4 regions of the Rhizobium sp. CB3060 genome follow, and region 4 is predicted to be linked to each of the others. Evidence: predicted binding sites of a transcription regulator. Region 4 holds the regulator's gene; each other region holds the start of a gene.
The links. The regulator PhoB, encoded in region 4, activates phosphate uptake and scavenging genes when phosphate is short. The targets are predictions, from matches to a motif close to TGTCATNNANCTGTCAT.

Region 1: N2601_RS27150 (alkaline phosphatase) is a predicted target of PhoB. The motif match lies at 1,080-1,096, and genes of this name have one in related genera.
Region 2: N2601_RS13575 (phospholipase C) is a predicted target of PhoB. The motif match lies at 1,772-1,788, and genes of this name have one in related genera.
Region 3: pstS (phosphate ABC transporter substrate-binding protein PstS) is a predicted target of PhoB. The motif match lies at 1,319-1,335, and genes of this name have one in related genera.

The regions. Positions count from the first base shown of each region.
Region 1 covers NZ_CP104159.1:1,691,231-1,694,329, forward strand. Annotated here, with positions in the region: gene N2601_RS27145 (DMT family transporter) at 1-769, opposite strand, end outside; gene N2601_RS27150 (alkaline phosphatase) at 1,153-2,907, shown strand; gene N2601_RS27155 (hypothetical protein) at 3,043-3,099, shown strand, end outside.
Region 2 covers NZ_CP104158.1:2,800,087-2,803,185, forward strand. Annotated here, with positions in the region: gene N2601_RS13565 (WD40 repeat domain-containing protein) at 1-599, shown strand, start outside; gene cysE (serine O-acetyltransferase) at 616-1,431, shown strand; gene N2601_RS13575 (phospholipase C) at 1,879-3,099, shown strand, end outside.
Region 3 covers NZ_CP104158.1:937,906-941,004, reverse strand. Annotated here, with positions in the region: gene pstC (phosphate ABC transporter permease subunit PstC) at 1-84, opposite strand, end outside; gene pstS (phosphate ABC transporter substrate-binding protein PstS) at 159-1,130, opposite strand; gene N2601_RS04660 (cupin domain-containing protein) at 1,457-1,801, opposite strand; gene N2601_RS04655 (O-acetylhomoserine aminocarboxypropyltransferase) at 1,836-3,099, opposite strand, start outside.
Region 4 covers NZ_CP104158.1:134,966-138,064, reverse strand. Annotated here, with positions in the region: gene N2601_RS00700 (aspartate aminotransferase family protein) at 1-268, opposite strand, end outside; gene N2601_RS00695 (GcrA family cell cycle regulator) at 694-1,218, shown strand; gene phoB (phosphate regulon transcriptional regulator PhoB) at 1,318-2,001, opposite strand; gene phoU (phosphate signaling complex protein PhoU) at 2,034-2,747, opposite strand; gene pstB (phosphate ABC transporter ATP-binding protein PstB) at 2,799-3,099, opposite strand, start outside.

The DNA.
Region 1 (3,099 bases), on a different replicon from region 4:
CAATCGCCCAGAGCAGCAGCGTATATTGCAGCGGCGCGAGCAGCGATGCCGGTGCGAGCTTCAACGAGCGCGTGATGAGCAAATGCGCGCAAGAGGCTACGATACCGAGCAGCAGCATGCCGAGCCAATCGATGGGCGTCGCCGGCCGCCAATGGCCGATGCTCAAGACGATGCCGGTGGCAAGGGCGGCGATCGTCTGCCATGTCACGAGTGTCGTGTCGCTGGTCGAGCGCAGATAGCGGCTCATCACCAGCGTCAGTGCAAAGGCTAAGCTGCCCGCGAGACCGAAAAGCGACGGAAGCGACAGCATCGCCGTGGACGGACGCAGCGCGATGACGACGCCGGCGAAGCCGACCAGAACGGCTAGCCAACGGCGCCAGCCGATCTTTTCCCCAAGAAAGAAATGCGAAAGCGCCGCAACATAGATCGGCCCGGCCATGTAGAAGGTCATAACATCTGCGAGCGGCAGATAGGCGACGGCAGCGTAGAACAGGCCGACATCGCCAGTCGCCATGGCCACCCGCATGAACTGGAGGCCTTTCTGCTCGACGCGGAACAAGGCCATCGGCCCTTGTCTCACGATCATCGGTCCGAGCACGACAAAAGCTCCGAACGAGCGGATCACCAGCACCTGACCGACGGCAAAACTCGAGACCAGCCACTTGCCCATCGCATCGTTCAACGCAAAGAGCAGATCGCCGAGCAGCATCAGCACGACACCGGTCATGATCAGGTTTCCGGCATTGGCCACTGCTGTCTTGGTCTTCATTCCCCGAATCCTCGCAAAAACGGCCGCGCATGCGCGGCCAAATGCGGCTTCGACCTTAACGCTGCCGATGTCAAGTGCTGGCTTAAATACGACGGCTACAAGCGATCGGAGCGATGAATGAACCGGTCAGACAAGCCGACGGACAACCGCTACTACCGACCCGGCAACGTCGGAGACATGACTACTTCGCTGAAATAGTTGACGATTTCTGGAAAGTATCCTGGAATGGCGGTTTTCCATGCAGATGCTTCAGGCGACACCGATGCGGTGAGACTGATATCGCTGCAAGTCCAACCACTTACCTTCTGCCTGTCATTCGTGTGTCACGATCGCCCGCTAATCACGGCACTGTAACGTGACTTCACAAACGCGCGAGGATTCCCATGCGTAAAACCCTAATCGCTCTTGCCGCCGCCACCATGCTGGCCGGCGTTTCCCACGCAGCCACCGTCTATCCGCTCGATCGTGCAACGATCCTGGTCGGCTCGCCTTTCGACTTCAAGGTCGAGTTCGACGGCGCCATCAAGAAGGAAGACGTGAAGATCACCATCAACGGCCAGGACGCCAAGTCCGTTCTCGGCGCCGATTTCAATTTCGTGGCCGACGAGAAAGGCAAGGACGACAAGAGCCTCGGCTCTGCCGTTATTCTGCGCTCCGCCAAGATCGGCAAGGCAGGCACCTATAAGGTAGAAGTCAGCGCCGGCGGCCAGACGAAAGCCGTCACCTGGGACGTGTTCGGCACATCCGCGACCCCGAAGGCCAAGAACGTCATCTTCCTGCTCGGCGACGGCCTCTCCGTTGGCCATCGCACCGCTGCCCGCCTGATGTCCAGAGGCATGACCGAGGGCAAGGCGAATGGACGTCTCTTCATGGACGACCTCGATCACATGGCATTCATCGGCACATCGTCCACCAATGCGATCGCCACCGACAGCGCCAACACCATGTCGGCTTACATGACCGGCCACAAGACCGCGATCAATGCGCTTGGCGTCTATGCCGACCGCACGCCGGACTCGCTGGACGACCCGCGTGTCGAAAACATCGCTGAAGCGGTGCGCCGCCTGACCAAGAAATCGATCGGCGTCGTTTCCACTGCCGAAATCGAAGATGCCACACCGGCCGCCGTCATTTCCCATACGCGCAAGCGCGGCGACAAGGCTGAAATTGCCGCCATGTTCCTCAACACCAAGCCGGATGTTATCCTCGGTGGCGGCTCGGCCTATTTCCTGCCGAAGGACGTCCCGGGCTCCAAGCGCAAGGACGACAAGGACCTGGTCAAGACCTTCAAGGACGATGGCTACGCGCTGGCGACCGATAAGTCCGAGCTGACAGCCGCCGCCGGCACCAATACCGGCAAAATCCTGGGCCTCTTCCACACCGGCAACATGGACGTGACGCTGGATCGGGAATTCCTCAAGAAGGGCACGGTCGGCAAATTCCCGAACCAGCCCGGCCTCAAGGACATGGCCAAGGTCGCGCTTGATCAGCTTTCCAAGAATCCGGACGGCTTCTTCCTGATGATCGAGGGCGCCTCGATCGACAAGCAGGCTCACACGATGGACTGGGAGCGCTCGGTCTTCGAAACCATCGAATTCGACCAGGTTGTCGGCATGGCGCGCGAATTCGCCAAGACGCATCCCGATACGCTGATCGTCGTCACCGGCGACCATACGCATGGCGTTTCGGTCATCGGCACGGTCGATGACGAAAAGCCGGGCACGGACATGCGTGAGAAGGTGGGCGTCTACGCCGATGCCGGCTTCCCGAACTATGAGGACAAGGACGGCGACGGTTTCCCTGACAAGGTCGACGTGAGCCGCCGCCTCGCCATCTTCGCCAACAATTATCCGGACTATTACGAAACCTTCCGCCCGAAGATGGACGGTCCGTTTGAGCCGGCAATTCAAAACGAGAAGAAGGAATACGTCGCCAACAGCGCGTATAAGGATGTTCCCGGCGCCGTGCTTCGCGAAGGCAATCTGCCGCGCAATGCCGATACGGCCGTTCATGCCGTCGACGACGTCGTGCTGCAGGCAACAGGTCCGGGTTCGGAAGAGTTCAAGGGCTACATGGAAGAGAGCGACGTCTACCGCGTTCTCGCCGATACCTTTGCGCTCGGTGCAGAGACTATGTAATTTGCCAGAAACCTCCGGGCGGCATTGGCCGCCGGGAGGCCATTTCCGAGGAGGTGCGCGGTGGGCAACATTCTTTACGGTTCCGTTGTCAGTCGCCGCAGCCTGCTTGCGATGATCGGCCTGTCGCCATGGGTCATGACCGCAGGCCCCAGCCACGCCTCGCCCAGCGAACTCTCCTTCGGCGATCTCTAC
Region 2 (3,099 bases), 1.4 Mb from region 4:
TCGCGCCGAAGGGCCTGCGCATCGCGGTCGCGCGCTATAACGGCGTGTCGCTGCATTGGGTCGGGATGGCAGGGCAGCCGATCAATCTCGAATGGAAGGGCGCCCATACCGGGGTCACCTTCTCGCCCGACGGTCAGTTTGTCGTCACCACCATGCAGGAAAACGCCTTGCACGGCTGGAAGATGGATACGAAGCCCGGCGCCGAGGCCAGGCACATGCGCATGACCGGCTATCCCGCCAAGGTGAAATCGCTCTCCTGGTCCAACAAAGGCAAGTGGCTTGCCTCCTCCGGCGCACCGGCGGCGATCGTCTGGCCGTTTCAGGGCAAGGATGGCCCGATGGGCAAAGCGCCGCTGGAACTCGGCACACGCGGCAACATCATGGCGACCTCGGTCAAGTTTCATCCGGTGGAAGACATCCTGGCGATCGGCTTCATTGATGGCATGATCCTGGCGGTGCGCATTGGCGACTCCAAGGAAGCGCTCTTGCGCCGTCCAGGCAAAGGTGCGATCACCTCGATGAGCTGGAGCAAATCCGGCAAGCTGCTCGCCTTTGCCTCCGAAACCGGCGATTGCGGCGTGGTTGACGTTTCCGCTTGATCAGAAAGATATGGTTATGTCCCAGACAGGAACGGCAATCGCCGGACATTCCCCTGCCGCAGCCGGCAGCGTCTGGGACGTAATCCGCCATGAAGCGGCCGACCTCGCCGGCCGCGAGCCGACCTTGCGCCCGCTGCTCGCAGCGCAGATCATCGCGACGCAGTCGGATGCCGAAAGCCTCGCCAATGTCCTGGTCGCCCGGCTTTCCGTCGCCGGCATCGAAACCGACGCTCTTTTCGCCCTGTTTCATGATGTGCTGACGCGGCATGCCGCAATCCTCCAGGCGACGGAGGCCGATCTCGTCGCGGTCCGCACCCGCGATCCCGCCTGTACGACCTATCTGCATGCGCTCCTGAATCTCAAGGGCTTCCACGCCCTTCAGACCCACCGCATCGCCCACGCCCTCTGGACGGAGGGCCGGCCGGAAATCGCCAGTTGGCTTTCCAACCTGGCCTCGCTCGTCTTCGGCCCGGATATTCATCCGGCGGCGAGGATCGGCTCGTCCATCATGCTCGATCACGGCTCCGGCATTGTCATCGGCGAGACTGCCGTTATCGAGGATGAAGTCTCGATCCTGCAGAACGTCACGCTCGGCGGCACCGGCAAGGAAACCGGCGACCGGCACCCGAAAATCCGCCATGGCGTGATGATCGGCGCCGGCGCAAAGATCCTCGGCAACATCGAAGTCGGCGCCTTCAGCAAGGTCGCGGCCGGTAGCGTCGTGGTAAAGCCGGTACCGGCCCACTGCACCGTCGCCGGCGTTCCCGCGACCGTCGTTCGCATCCATCGCGCCGATGAGATACCGGCCGAGACGATGGATCAGAATATCTAGCTTTAGTCCCTGAACGTCAGTGGCCGCCTCGTCCTTCGAGGCTGCGCCCGACGGGCTACGCGCCTCAGGATGAGGCGGAGTGGGCTCGTCGTCACAGTAAAGTAGAGACCGAACGATAGCCCGTTGCGGCCGGAGCCAAAAGATCAGCCCTCACCCTGAGGCGGGAGCGAAGCGACCCTCGAAGGGCGGGGGCGGGTGGATCGCATCAATGTCAGCCGTGACATAAGGTAGCAGGATACGGGCATCCGCAACACCTGTCCGCGACCTCCTTTTTCATGTCAGCAAAAACAACCCTTTAGTTACGTCCTTCATGGGCAACGCCTCCCTCTCCCGCCGCCCCCTTCACGGAACTGTCATATGCGCTTGCTAGCCCGGCATGGTTCCTTCCGCCTCGGCGCGGCGCACCTTAAGCGTCGGGGCAAAGCCCCCACTCGAGAGGATATGGCAATGATCTGTCTTTCGCGTCGCGCTGCCCTTGCCGCCGGCAGCGCGCTTACTCTGATTTCGCTCTGTTCCACCGCCGGTGCCGCCGACAAGGCGCCGACGAATACCGCGACGCCGATCAAGCATCTGGTCGTCGTCTTCCAGGAAAACGTCTCCTTCGACCACTATTTCGCGACCTACCCCAAGGCCGCAAACGTCGACGGTGAGCCGGCATTCAAGGCCGCCGACAACACGCCGACCGATATCAACACGCTGGCCAATGCCGGTCTTCTCGACAGCAATCCGAATAAGACCAACGCGGCAAACGGAGCCGATGCGGCCGCCCCGTTCCGCCTCGACCGCACGCAGGCAGCGACCCAATCGCAGAACCACGGCTACACCGCCGAGCAGGCGGCCTACAACAACTTCGCCATGGACCTTTTCCCGGCCAATACCGGCAGGGGCACCAAGGGTGCTGCCGGCGCTTTCGGCACCAAGGGCCAGGTCATGGGCTATTATGACGGCAACACCGTCACGGCGCTCTGGAACTACGCTCAGCACTATGCCCTGAACGACAATTCCTTCTCCACCAATTTCGGCCCGTCGACCCCCGGCGCGCTGAACCTCATCTCCGGCCAGACCAACGGCGCCATCCTGCCGCCCGGCTATGCGCTGGAGAAGGACGGCACCTATTCCAAGGGCCGCATCGTGCCCGACGGCAATGGCGGCTGGACCGTCATCAGCGACTTCGATCCGACCGGCGATGTCTGCTCGGTCGGCCAGACAGGGCTGATGTACGGCAAGAACATTGGCGACATGCTGAACGAACACAACATCACCTGGGGCTTCTTCGAAGGCGGCTTCGACCTGACGCAGACGAACCCAGACGGCACGACGGGCTGCAAGCGTGCGACGACCTCAACCGTCACCCAGGTCAACAGCGCTGACTATATCCCGCATCACCAGCCGTTCCAGTACTACGCCTCGACCGCCAACCCGACGCATGCGCGCCCGTCCTCGGTCGCTGCAATCGGCACCACCGACGCAGCCAACCACCAGTATGATGTGACGGACTTCTACGCGGCCCTGAAGAACGGCAACATGCCGATCGTCAGCTTCCTGAAGGCGCCGGCATATCAGGACGGCCATGCCGGCTATTCTGATCCGCTCGACGAGCAGGAGTTCGTCACCCAGGTGGTCAACACCGTTCAGAATTCGCCGGACTGGAAAGACACCGCTATCATC
Region 3 (3,099 bases), 800 kb from region 4:
AATCCGATCCTGCATCCGGAATTTTCTGGTGCTGGCGGTGGTATCTATAGCCTGGAAGGCAGCCGTCTGAGTCGCGTCAGCCATCGATTTCCCCTTGTCCGTGACGAAAGGCGGACAGGGCTATACCCTGTCCGCCGCAACTTCTCACCCAGCACAAATTACTTCGTGCCGAAGTCCTTCTGCCAGGACTTCTCGACAATCTCGACGACATTGTCCGGGACTGCCAGATAAGACAGGGCGGTCGCGTCCTTCTGACCGTTCTGATAGGACCACTTGAAGAACTTCAGGGCCTCTTCGTTCTTAGCGGCATCGGCCGGCTTCTTGTAGAGCATAACCCAGGTCGAAGCGGCAATCGGCCAGCTCTTTTCGCCCGGCTGATTGGTGATGATCAGGTTGAAGTTCTTGGCATGAGCCCAATCGGCGTTGGAAGCAGCAGCCTTGAATGTATCGAGGCTAGGCTCGACAACCTTGCCGGCAGCATTCTTCATCTTCGCGAAACCGATATGGTTGGCGACGACGTAAGAATATTCAACGTAAGAGATCGAACCAGCCGTCTGGTTGACAGTGGTGGAAACGCCTTCGGAACCCTTGGCGCCAAAGCCGACCGGCCATTCAACTGCCGTGTTCGAACCAACCTTTTCTTTCCACTCCGGCGAAACCTTCGACAGGAAATCGGTGAAGTTGAAGGTCGTGCCCGAGCTGTCGGCGCGATAAACGACGGAGATCGCGGTGGAAGGCAGCTTCACGTCGGGGTTCAGGGCCTTGATGGCTGCATCGTCCCACTTGGCGACCTTGCCGAGGAAGATGTCGGCCAGCGTCTTGCCGTCGAGAACGAGTTCGCCCGGCTTTACGCCTTCAACGTTATAGGAAACGACGATACCGCCGGAGATCATCGGGAACTGGGCAATGCCGTTCTTCTCGAGGTCAGCGTCGCTCATCGGCTTATCCGAAGCGCCGAATACGATCGTCTTGTCGAGGAGCTGCTTGATGCCGGCGCCCGAACCGACCGACTGGTAGTTGACGACGTTGTTCGTCGCAGCCTTATAGCCTTCAGCCCACTTGGACATAACCGGCGCGATAAAGCTCGAGCCGGCGCCCGTGATGTCGGCAGCCGAGGCCGACACGGACATAGCCGCGATGAAGCCTGCAGTCAGGCAAAGCGAACGAAATTTCTGATTCAACATGATTGAACTCACTTCCTCAAGTGATGAATGGATGGCGAGCAGGATCTGAGCACGGAACGTCCCCATCGGTTCGTAACCCCCACCTCAATCTCCTGGCGACAGTGATGGCTCTAATCTCGCAGTGTTTCAGTTTGATGACAGTTTGGTGAAAGGCCAGTGACACAACTTGCGGCAATGAAAACGGCTATTTGCGCTGGCCGGCTAACAAATGCCTGCGCGCGTCCGAACGGCGCTGGCCGTCCTGATTTGATTCGACCGGCTTTGCGGCGCCGTCAGAGACGGATCACATAATCCTTTCGGGTGGTTTCAATGACTTCCCACGTCCCCTTAAAGCCGGGTCTCAGAATCATGCGATCGCCGGCACGCAGGTGAAAAGCCTCGCCATTTTCGGCAGTTACCACCGAGTAGCCGGAAAGGATATGGAAATACTCCCACTCGTCATAGACGATTCGCCATTTTCCGGGCGTTGCCTCCCATATGCCCGCGTAGAGGCCGCCATCAGCTTCCTCGACATTCCAGGTGCGGAACTTTGGCGCCCCGGAAACGATGCGATCGTCGGCGGGAGCACCGGTTTCCGGCTCGACGCCTTCGGGGTCCAATCGTAAATACGTTGTCATAAATCTTCCGTCCCGATCTGGAAACGCTTCCGTGTCATGCCTTCGCCAGCGCCTGCTCAAGGTCGGCGATGATGTCCTTGACGTCCTCGATGCCGATCGACAGGCGCACCACATCCGGACCGGCGCCGGCTGCGATTTTCTGCTCGTCGGTGAGCTGCTTGTGCGTCGTCGAGGCAGGGTGGATGACCAGGGAGCGCGTGTCGCCGATATTGGCGAGATGGGAAAAGAGCTCCAGGCCTTCCACAAATCCCTTGCCCGCTTCATATCCGCCCTTCAACCCGAAAGTGAAGACGGAACCCGCCCCCTTGGGCGAATAGCGCTGTTGCAGCGGATGGTTCGGGTCGTCCTCAAGGCCGGCATAGTTCACCCAGGCCACCTTGTCCTGCCCTTTCAGCCAGCGGGCGACGGCGATCGCATTGTCGGAATGGCGCTGCATGCGCAGCGGCAACGTCTCGATGCCCGTAAGGATCAAGAAGGCATTGAAGGGGGAGATGGCAGGGCCGAGATCGCGCAGGCCGAGGACGCGGCAGGCGATGGCGAAAGCGAAATTGCCGAAGGTGGCGTGCAGCACGATGCCGTTATATTCCGGCCTCGGCGTCGACAGCATCGGATAATTGTCTGACGCGGACCAGTCGAAGGTGCCGCCATCGATGATCATGCCGCCCATGGAATTGCCGTGGCCGCCCATGAATTTGGTCAACGAATGGATGACGATGTCGGCGCCATGCTCCAACGGCCGGATGAGATAGGGGCTGGCCATTGTATTGTCGACGATCAGCGGCAGGCCGTGCCGGCGGGCAACGGCGGCGATCGCCTCGATGTCGACGAAGGTACCGCCGGGATTGGCGAGGCTTTCAATGAAGATGCCGCGGGTGCGGCTGTCGATCTGTGTCTCGAACGTGGCCGGATCGGCGGAGTCGGCCCAGCGCACATGCCAATCGAAATTCTGGAAGGAGTGGCCGAACTGATTGATCGAGCCACCGTAGAGCTGCCTGGCGGCGACGAAATTGTCGCCCGGCTGCATGATGGTGTGAAAGACGAGCATCTGAGCAGCATGACCAGAGGCGACGGCGAGGCCGGCCGTGCCGCCTTCGAGGGCTGCCACCCGTTCCTCGAGTACGGCCTGGGTCGGGTTCATGATACGCGTGTAAATATTGCCGAACTGCTGCAGCCCGAAGAGTGCGGCGGCGTGGTCCGCATCCTGAAAGACGAAGGAGGTCGTCTGATAGATCGGTGTCGCGCGGGCGCCCGTCGTCGGGTCCGGCTGCGCGCCCGCATGAATCGCCAGCGTGTCGAAA
Region 4 (3,099 bases):
CGGCGAAGGTGGCCTCCGTCAGGCGCTTCGACAACTTCTCCTGGCCTGGCACCTCATAGAGGTTGGACAGGTGCCAGACCTTGTCGGCCTGCGACTTCAGCTCTGCAACCAGATGTGGATGGGCGTGGCCAAGCGAATTCACCGCGACGCCCGCGGCGAAATCGAGATAACGCTCGCCGGTCTCCGTGATCAGCCACACGCCCTCGCCTCGCTCGAACCGCAGCGGAGCACGCATATAGGTGTCATAAAGCGGCGCGGTTTCAGCCATGGCGCATTCTCCTCAATCACAACCTTTAGGGCCAATCGTTTCCTTCGAATGAAACGGGCCCGGAAAAATCAAAAATGCCGCCTTGCGGCGGCATGGGCACTATTGATGTTTTGCACTGCGATGTCAACAAAACTGGCGATTTAGCAGGTGCGGCAGAGCACCTCTCGATGGATGGCATGTCTTCGACAACTTATATTGCATAAATGCCACTCACGTATAGCAAGTTGGGGAAAACCTCGAAATCGATTCCTCAAGATTCCCGCGACTCTTGTCACGGAGTCAGCCTCACACTAGGTTAAAAACCAATTACTAGACTGCATGCGGCGGAACTAGTCACCACAATTTTAAAGCGTTTCACGCCTCGACCCAATTCGAGGCAATGGTGAGGGATTCTGCCATCAGAAACGCGATAGCGGAGACAGGGCATGAATTGGACAGACGAACGCGTCGAGAAGCTGAAAAAGCTGTGGTCCGAAGGTTTGAGCGCCAGCCAGATCGCGGCACAGCTCGGTGGTGTCAGCCGTAATGCCGTCATCGGCAAAGTGCATCGCTTGAGCCTGCCGGGCCGAGCGAAGGCCGGTGGTGCGGCAACCACAGCTCGAGCGCCGAAGCGCAATACCTCGGCCCCACGCGCGCCGAATTACGCCTCGCGCGTTGCAACCCGCACGGTTACCCGCCAGCAGGGTGCGACGATGCTCAAGGAAGAGGTCGAGATCGATACGGTCAGCGAAGTCGAATATCGTCCGGCCGCCAATGTGGTCGTTCCGATCTCGCGCCGCCTCGGCCTGACGGAGCTCACGGAGCGCACCTGCAAGTGGCCGGTCGGCGACCCGCTGAAGGAAGATTTTCACTTCTGCGGCAATGACAGCCCGGACTCTTCGCCGTACTGCACCTACCATCAGCGGCTGGCTTACCAGCCGGTGCATGACCGGCGCCGGGCCGCGCACTGAACCACACCAGACAAAGGAAAAACGGGCCGAAAGGCCCGTTTTCTGTTTCCGCCGCTATGTTGGATGGCCAATCGGGTTGCCCCGATCAGGCCTCCCCCATCAGGCCTCCATGGAATAACCCGCGCCGCGAACGGTGCGGATGACGTCCTGCATGTTGGAGAAATTCAGCGCCTTGCGCAGGCGGCCGACATGCACGTCGACGGTGCGTTCGTCGACATAGATATCATGCCCCCACACGCCGTCGAGCAACTGAGACCGAGAGAAGACGCGGCCGGGGGACGACATCAGGAATTCCAGAAGGCGGAATTCCGTCGGCCCCAACCGCACTTCACGGCTCTTTCGGTGGACGCGATGGGTTTCGCGGTCCAGTTCGATATCGCCGCAGCGCAGTACCGTGGACAGGACCTCCGGGCGGGCTCGGCGCAACATCGCCTTGACGCGGGCCATCAGTTCCGGCGTCGAGAACGGCTTGACGACATAGTCGTCCGCGCCGGTGGAAAGGCCGCGCACGCGCTCGCTTTCCTCGCCGCGAGCGGTGAGCATGATGATCGGCAGGCGCTCCGTCTCCGGCCGCATGCGCAGCCGACGGCAGAGCTCGATGCCGGACACGCCGGGGAGCATCCAATCGAGGATCAGAAGATCGGGGATGCGCTCCTGGAGGCGCAGCTCAGCTTCGTCGCCTCTCAGGATAGTGTCGACCTCGAAGCCCTCGGCCTCGAGGTTATAGCGCAGCAGAACGCTTAGCGCTTCCTCGTCTTCTACAACAGCAACTCTCGGAACCATGCGCCTCTGGTCTCCTTCTCTTGGTGTCTACTTTATTCCGTTACCGAACCGACGGTGTTGGCGGTATCGTCCTTCGGGCGCTCGCCTTCGGGCTGGGCACCGGTCGCCATGTAATAGATCGTCTCGGCGATGTTCGTGGCATGGTCGCCGATGCGCTCGATGTTCTTGGCGCAGAAAAGAAGATGCGTGCAGGTGGTGATGTTGCGCGGATCCTCCATCATGTAGGTCAGCATCTCGCGGAAGAGCGAGGTGTACATGGCGTCGATTTCCTCGTCGCGTTCGCGGATCGACACGGCCTTGTCAGGTAAACGGGTCGAGTAGACGTCGAGCACTTCCTTGAGCTGGACGAGCGCCAGTTCGGAGAGGTGTTCGATGCCGCGGGCGAGACGACGCGGAACGCCGGTGCCCTGCACGGCGATGACGCGCTTTGCGGTGTTCTTGCCGAGATCGCCGACGCGCTCCAGATCGGCGGCGATGCGGATGGAGCCCATGATTTCACGCAGGTCCGCAGCCATCGGCTGACGGCGGGCGATGGTGACGATCGCCTTGTCGCCGACTTCGCGCTCGGCGTGGTCGAGAATGACGTCATCGGAGATGACCTTCTGCGCAAGGCTGGCATCGCCGTTTACCAGGGCGCGGACGCTGTCGCTGACCATCTGCTCCGCCAGGCCGCCCATTTCGGAAATGCGGCGCGTCAGGAACTTCAGGTCTTCGTCGTAAGCGGAGAGAATGTGTGTTGAGACCATTTTTTTATCCTCTAGGTGAAAGATGTGAAAGGAACCGCGCGGGGAGCATCATCAGCCAAAACGGCCCATGATGTAATCCTGCGTGCGGTAATCATCGGGATTGGTGAACATCTTATCGGTATCGTTCTCCTCGACCAGATGGCCGAGATGAAACATTGCGGTACGTTGCGAAACGCGGGCTGCCTGCTGCATGGAATGCGTCACGATGACGATCGTGAAGTTTTCCCGCAGCTCATGAATGAGTTCCTCGACTTTGGCGGTGGCGATCGGATCGAGCGCGGAGCACGGCTCGTCCATGAGAATGACCTCGGGACTGACCGCGACGGCGCGGGCGATGCAGAGGCGTTGCTGC